Regions from separate parts of the Pontibacillus sp. ABV4_188 genome, predicted to be linked through region 2. Evidence: a T-box and tRNA genes for the amino acid it is inferred to sense, from the RefSeq annotation. Region 2 holds a T-box; the other holds one or more tRNA genes.

Region 1 (3,394 bases), 1.2 Mb from region 2:
GCTAGGACCAGCTGAATAATAGAAGGAAGCACTGCTTACGAGCAGTGTTTTTTTCTATAGAAATACCAACACTGATTAAGCATCTTGATTTGATAAGAATTCTTTTCCTGGTATGCTTTCATCAGTTGTCGCTGTAACCAACTAGGCATAAAGAGCACCACCTTTCTGTTAATATGTAAAAAGCGATGTTGTCATTGAGAAAGGTATAAAGCGTTACTTTCATGTTATGCATACAAACGCCTATATGTGATAAAGGAGGGGAAACTATGGAAAATAAAGCGTTATGGAGATGGGTAGATCAGATCTCAAGAGAATGGTTTGGGAAGCCATATGAAGATGAGGTAATGATGAACAACCGTCTACGTACAACAGGTGGCCGTTACTTACCAGCTCACAGGAGAATTGAGCTGAATCCTAAATACCTATCAGAGTTAGGTGAAGAAGAATTTAAAGGGATAATCAAACATGAGTTATGCCACTATCACCTTCATATAGAAGGGAAGGGTTATCAACATCGTGACCCAGAATTTAGAGCCTTATTAAAAAGAACGGGGTCTCCGCGATTTTGTAAGGCGTTGCCTTCCCAATATAGAGAGCCTAACCATATCTATCAATGCAAGGAGTGTGGGTATACTTATAAACGACTAAAAAGGGTGAATACAACGAAGTATAGGTGCGGGAAATGCAAAGGGAAGTTAAAAAAGATAGAATAATGTATTGACCTTGGACGAGCCACGTGTTAAATTATTATAGCCGTCATCGATACGGCACTTTAACCGAATAACTGATTTTAATTTTTTTCGGGAATGTTATTGACACTCATTAAAATGTGTTGTAACATATAAAAGTCGCAAAGGAAAACAAAAAAGAACTCATTCAAACCGAATGAAATTCTTTAAAAAAATCCTTGCAAACAAAAACAATATCTGATAAAGTATTTAATTGTCGGCGAAACAAAACAAGCCGAAAAACAAATGCTTCATTAATTCTTATTCCAACGTAGCTCAGTGGTAGAGCTATCGGCTGTTAACCGATCGGTCGCAGGTTCGAATCCTGCCGTTGGAGCCAGTGGAGAAGTACTCAAGTGGCTGAAGAGGCGCCCCTGCTAAGGGTGTAGGTCGCGTAAGCGGCGCGAGGGTTCAAATCCCTCCTTCTCCGCCATTTCTTACCTGGCCCGTTGGTCAAGTGGTTAAGACACCGCCCTTTCACGGCGGTAACACGGGTTCGAATCCCGTACGGGTCACCATTTAGTTTTTGGTCCGGTAGTTCAGTTGGTTAGAATGCCTGCCTGTCACGCAGGAGGTCGCGGGTTCGAGTCCCGTCCGGACCGCCACTTATATTGGCCCATAGCCAAGCGGTAAGGCAACGGTTTTTGGTACCGTCATGCGCTGGTTCGAATCCAGCTGGGCCAGCCATTATTACGAAGAGCCATTAGCTCAGTTGGTAGAGCATCTGACTTTTAATCAGAGGGTCGGAGGTTCGAATCCTCCATGGCTCACCATTGTTTTTTCACACCGTGCGGGTGTGGCGGAATTGGCAGACGCGCTAGACTTAGGATCTAGTGTCTCTCGACGTGGGGGTTCAAGTCCCTCCACCCGCACCATTATTAATGCAAGCGATCTTCGCTAACAAGCGTGTAAAGCTCATAATTGATGAGCGGTCGTGGCGGAATGGCAGACGCGCTAGGTTGAGGGCCTAGTGGGGGTTCACCCCGTGGAGGTTCAAATCCTCTCGACCGCACCATTGAAGTCACAAAGAAATTTAAAAAAAGTTCTTGCATTGATAAAATAGACGTGATATAATAAATCTTGTCGCTTCAAAAAAACAACATGCGCCCGTAGCTCAATTGGATAGAGCGTTTGACTACGGATCAAGAGGTTAGGGGTTCGACTCCTCTCGGGCGCGCCATTTTCTTTCTGCGGGAAGTAGCTCAGCTTGGTAGAGCACATGGTTTGGGACCATGGGGTCGCAGGTTCGAATCCTGTCTTCCCGACCATCGGAAAACTTTATATGCGGGTGTAGTTTAGTGGTAAAACCTCAGCCTTCCAAGCTGATGTCGTGGGTTCGATTCCCATCACCCGCTCCATTATTAATATGGGCCTGTAGCTCAGTTGGTTAGAGCGCACGCCTGATAAGCGTGAGGTCGGTGGTTCAAGTCCACTCAGGCCCACCAGAAGAAACATTTGATCTTTGAAAACTGAACGAAACAACATGTAACGTCAATGTCTTTAAATTATTTTTTAAAGCCAGTAATCATTTATTTGATGCTAGGCAAACTCTAACTTTATGGAGAGTTTGATCTTGGCTCAGGACGAACGCTGGCGGCGTGCCTAATACATGCAAGTCGAGCGCGTGAATCAACATGATCCCTTCGGGGTGATTGTTGTGGATCGAGCGGCGGACGGGTGAGTAACACGTGGGCAACCTACCCATGAGATCGGGATAACTCCGGGAAACCGGAGCTAATACCGAATAACCCAGTGAACTGCATGGTTCACTGGTAAAAGGCGGTTTCGGCCGTCACTCATGGATGGGCCCGCGGCGCATTAGCTAGTTGGTAAGGTAACGGCTTACCAAGGCGACGATGCGTAGCCGACCTGAGAGGGTGATCGGCCACACTGGGACTGAGACACGGCCCAGACTCCTACGGGAGGCAGCAGTAGGGAATCTTCCGCAATGGACGAAAGTCTGACGGAGCAACGCCGCGTGAACGATGAAGGTCTTCGGATCGTAAAGTTCTGTTGTTAGGGAAGAACAAGTGCCAGAGGAAATGCTGGTACCTTGACGGTACCTAACCAGAAAGCCACGGCTAACTACGTGCCAGCAGCCGCGGTAATACGTAGGTGGCAAGCGTTGTCCGGAATTATTGGGCGTAAAGCGCGCGCAGGCGGTTTCTTAAGTCTGATGTGAAAGCCCACAGCTCAACTGTGGAGGGCCATTGGAAACTGGGGAACTTGAGTACAGAAGAGGAGAGTGGAATTCCACGTGTAGCGGTGAAATGCGTAGATATGTGGAGGAACACCAGTGGCGAAGGCGACTCTCTGGTCTGTAACTGACGCTGAGGCGCGAAAGCGTGGGTAGCAAACAGGATTAGATACCCTGGTAGTCCACGCCGTAAACGTTGAGTGCTAGGTGTTAGGGGGTTTCCGCCCCTTAGTGCTGAAGTTAACGCATTAAGCACTCCGCCTGGGGAGTACGGCCGCAAGGCTGAAACTCAAAAGAATTGACGGGGGCCCGCACAAGCGGTGGAGCATGTGGTTTAATTCGAAGCAACGCGAAGAACCTTACCAGGTCTTGACATCTTCCGCTATCCCTAGAGATAGGGAGTTCCCTTCGGGGACGGAATGACAGGTGGTGCATGGTTGTCGTCAGCTCGTGTCGTGAGATGTTGGGT
Region 2 (3,394 bases):
ACCCAATCTTCAATGTTTGCAAGCGGCGATTCGCCAGTGCCTGATGGCTTAATATTTTCTGTCTTCGGAAGTTCAAGAGGAAGATTTTCAACTTTCTCAGCCGTTACAGAGCCATCTTCCCAATGAATAACTGGTATTGGTTCTCCCCAATAACGCTGACGGCTGAATAGCCAGTCACGAAGACGGTACGACGTTTTCTTCTCACCCTTACCTTCTGCTTCAAGCCATTCAATCGCTTTTTGTATTCCTTCTTCTTTATCAAGACCATTTAGGAAATCAGAATTAATATGTTTTCCATCTCCTGTATAGGCTTCTTCTTCCACATTTCCGCCTTCAACAACAGCACGGATTGGAAGATCAAACGTTTTGGCAAATTCATAATCACGTTCATCGTGAGCAGGCACTGCCATAATTGCACCAGAACCATAAGACATTAGAACATAGTCCGCTATCCATATCTGAATGCGTTCTCCATTTACAGGATTAATCGCATAAGCTCCTGAAAACACACCTGATTTCTCTTTCGCAAGGTCCGTGCGCTCTAAGTCACTTTTCTTAGTCACTTCATTGATATAATCTTGAACCGCTTCATTTTGTTCAGCCGACACAACCTGCTCAACAAATGGGTGTTCAGGGGCTAGTACGGCATACGTTGCACCAAATAAAGTATCTGGACGGGTCGTAAATACGGTGAATGTTTCATCGTGTCCATCGACCTCAAAGTGGACATCTGCCCCCTCAGATTTACCAATCCAGTTTCGCTGCATATCTTTAATACTCTCAGGCCAGTCTAGGTCTTCAAGGTCTTCTAATAAACGATCTGCGTAAGCTGTAATTTTAAGCATCCACTGTTTCATCGGTTTACGAACAACAGGGTGTCCCCCGCGCTCACTCACACCGTCTACGACTTCTTCATTCGCAAGAACTGTACCAAGTGCAGGGCACCAGTTAACAGCAACTTCATCTACATAGGCTAAGCCTTCTTCATACAGCTTCGTGAAGATCCACTGTGTCCACTTATAATAGTTTGGATCTGTTGTATTTACTTCACGATCCCAATCATAAGAGAATCCAAGTGCTTGAATTTGACGACGGAAGTTATCGATATTTTGCTGCGTGAAGACAGCTGGATCATTACCTGTATCAAGTGCATATTGTTCAGCAGGAAGTCCAAATGCATCCCAACCCATTGGATGAAGAACTTCGTACCCTTGCATGCGTTTCATGCGAGAAACAATGTCTGTTGCTGTCATCCCTTCAGGGTGTCCAACGTGAAGACCAGCTCCTGATGGGTATGGAAACATATCTAGTGCATAAAACTTTTCTTTATTACTACTACTGTCAGTTTTGAATACTTTTTCACCAACCCAGTAATCTTGCCATTTCTTTTCGATCGATTTGTGATCGTATGCCATTGCTTTGACCTCCTAGAACTTGTGCTGAATAACGTGATTTGATTATAAAAAAATAAACCTCTCGCCCCAAACTCTGGGACGAGAGGTTTCGAATACCCGTGGTACCACCCAAATTAACGCCAGTTGACGCTCACTCGAATCCTTAACGCGGAGAACGGCGAACCCTACTCTTACGTTCAGGCGCGCAACATCAAAGGTGAGTTCATAAAGGTCAAGGATAGCTTCCACCAGCCGCCATCTCTCTTCTTGCTTGACACTTTTATTACTAGTCCTTATCACAGTTATTCAGACCGTTAGTTATGATAGTAAATTGTAAGCAATTCTTCTAACAATGTCAAGAAGACAGGTACCTGATCAAACCGCTATGTCCCGTTTCCTGAACGAAGTGTACATAAGTACATGAAATATAACCAAATACACAAGAATGACCATTAACGAAAATAAGGGAGTGACGTCCATAAATGGCTGGCTAAGGTGCATCGAAAACTCGTTATGTGCAAACAAGATGTACTTAGCCCATTCATACTTTCTCAACATCAACATTGCAGGTAACGTAGCGAAAGATAAGAACATTGTAATCCCAATAGCCAAACCGCTTGAACGAAATAGTGCTCCTATCACAAAAGCAATCGTACCCATTACTACAACGTTTACCATAGCATAAAGATAGCTTTGTAAGATCCAGAATATTGCAGGCCACTCTGAAACCTCCTCACCATTCCAAGTTAAGAAGGTGTAAGAATCATACGGGAAGTATATGATTGATGCCACTAAAGAGGAAACAAGTAAAAGCAAAGCAATCGCAACAGAGAAAAGAAGCACAGTGACATATTTGCTGTAAAGAAGTTTCGTGCGCTTAGCCGGCCGAATAGCCAGTAATTTAATAGTACCTTTTTGAAATTCATGAGCTAGAATACCTGAGGCCACAATAATGACAAATAAAACGATTAAAGAAAAGAAATTTGAGGATGTATTCATAACATGCCAGAAACTCCCCACTTCAGCAGGTGCCAGCCCTTCATCAAGACGATATTGGGCAAGTTCAATTTGCTGGGCAGCATTCTTATAATCAGAAGATGATGGATCCGCTTCTGATTTCTGAGCTTCGTATGTGTTAATTTGTTGCTGTAGTCGTTGTTCAGAAGTATTGGCTCCTATCGGTTCTTCACGGTGGCTGTAATCCCATTTTAAAACTCCAAATATACCAAATACAGCAATAATAAGAATAATAGACATAATCCATGTACTCTTTCTTTGCATTAACTTCATCCATTCATTACGAACTAAATTCACAAAACTACCCAACTTGCTCACCACCCGTTACTTTTAAGAATTCGTCTTCTAATGTTGATTTCGTATTCTCAATTCCATAAACGAGAATCCCTTGCTCCACTAACACTTTATTATACTCGGGCACTTCGTCTTGAGAAATTGATATAGAGATAGATTTCTCACCTGTCTCAATCTCTACTCCTTCAAACGCTTGCTCTAAAACATCTTTCGCTTGAATAGGTTGATTTACGGTAAATGTCCACTTTGTTTTCTGTGTTTCCTCTTTAACGGTACGTATATCAATCAATTTTCCTTTTTGAATAATACCAACTCGATCACACATTAATTCGATTTCAGATAAAAGGTGACTAGAAACGAGAATACTCACGCCTTCTTCCTGAGCTATTCTACGTAAATATGTACGAAACTCTCGAATTCCCGCAGGGTCTAATCCATTCGTTGGCTCATCCAAAATCAGAAACTTTGGTTTATGTAAGAGTGCCTGTGCTAAACCTAAACGCTGCCTCATACCGAGAGAATAGGTTTTCACTTTCTCACCAATACGAGAAGTTAACCCAACTTGCTCCACCACTTCTTGAATGCGTTCTTTTGTAATTCCTTTGTGCATTCTAGAAAAATGAATCAGATTCTTGTATCCAGACATGTAATCATACAATTCCGGGTTCTCCACGATTGCCCCCACTTGA

Evidence for each region. A T-box is a leader RNA that pairs with one kind of tRNA and senses whether it is charged. The one in region 2 lies ahead of leuS (leucine--tRNA ligase), so its partner is inferred to be a tRNA-Leu.
Region 1: it encodes a tRNA-Leu, which carries the amino acid that the T-box ahead of leuS (leucine--tRNA ligase) is inferred to sense. The anticodon was not compared.

What each region holds. Positions count from the first base shown of each region.
Region 1 covers NZ_CM149975.1:255,037-258,430, forward strand. The annotation lists gene ACYX4O_RS01440 (Tex family protein) at 1-19, shown strand, start outside; gene cmpA (cortex morphogenetic protein CmpA) at 36-149, opposite strand; gene ACYX4O_RS01450 (SprT family protein) at 267-713, shown strand; tRNA gene ACYX4O_RS01455 (tRNA-Asn) at 994-1,068, shown strand; tRNA gene ACYX4O_RS01460 (tRNA-Ser) at 1,071-1,161, shown strand; tRNA gene ACYX4O_RS01465 (tRNA-Glu) at 1,172-1,246, shown strand; tRNA gene ACYX4O_RS01470 (tRNA-Asp) at 1,257-1,333, shown strand; tRNA gene ACYX4O_RS01475 (tRNA-Gln) at 1,341-1,415, shown strand; tRNA gene ACYX4O_RS01480 (tRNA-Lys) at 1,426-1,501, shown strand; tRNA gene ACYX4O_RS01485 (tRNA-Leu) at 1,519-1,603, shown strand; tRNA gene ACYX4O_RS01490 (tRNA-Leu) at 1,657-1,743, shown strand; tRNA gene ACYX4O_RS01495 (tRNA-Arg) at 1,832-1,908, shown strand; tRNA gene ACYX4O_RS01500 (tRNA-Pro) at 1,920-1,996, shown strand; tRNA gene ACYX4O_RS01505 (tRNA-Gly) at 2,013-2,086, shown strand; tRNA gene ACYX4O_RS01510 (tRNA-Ile) at 2,097-2,173, shown strand; rRNA gene ACYX4O_RS01515 (16S ribosomal RNA) at 2,284-3,394, shown strand, end outside.
Region 2 covers NZ_CM149975.1:3,107,797-3,111,190, forward strand. The annotation lists gene leuS (leucine--tRNA ligase) at 1-1,415, opposite strand, end outside; T-box leader at 1,487-1,703, opposite strand; gene ACYX4O_RS15945 (ABC transporter permease) at 1,770-2,729, opposite strand; gene ACYX4O_RS15950 (ABC transporter ATP-binding protein) at 2,713-3,394, opposite strand, start outside.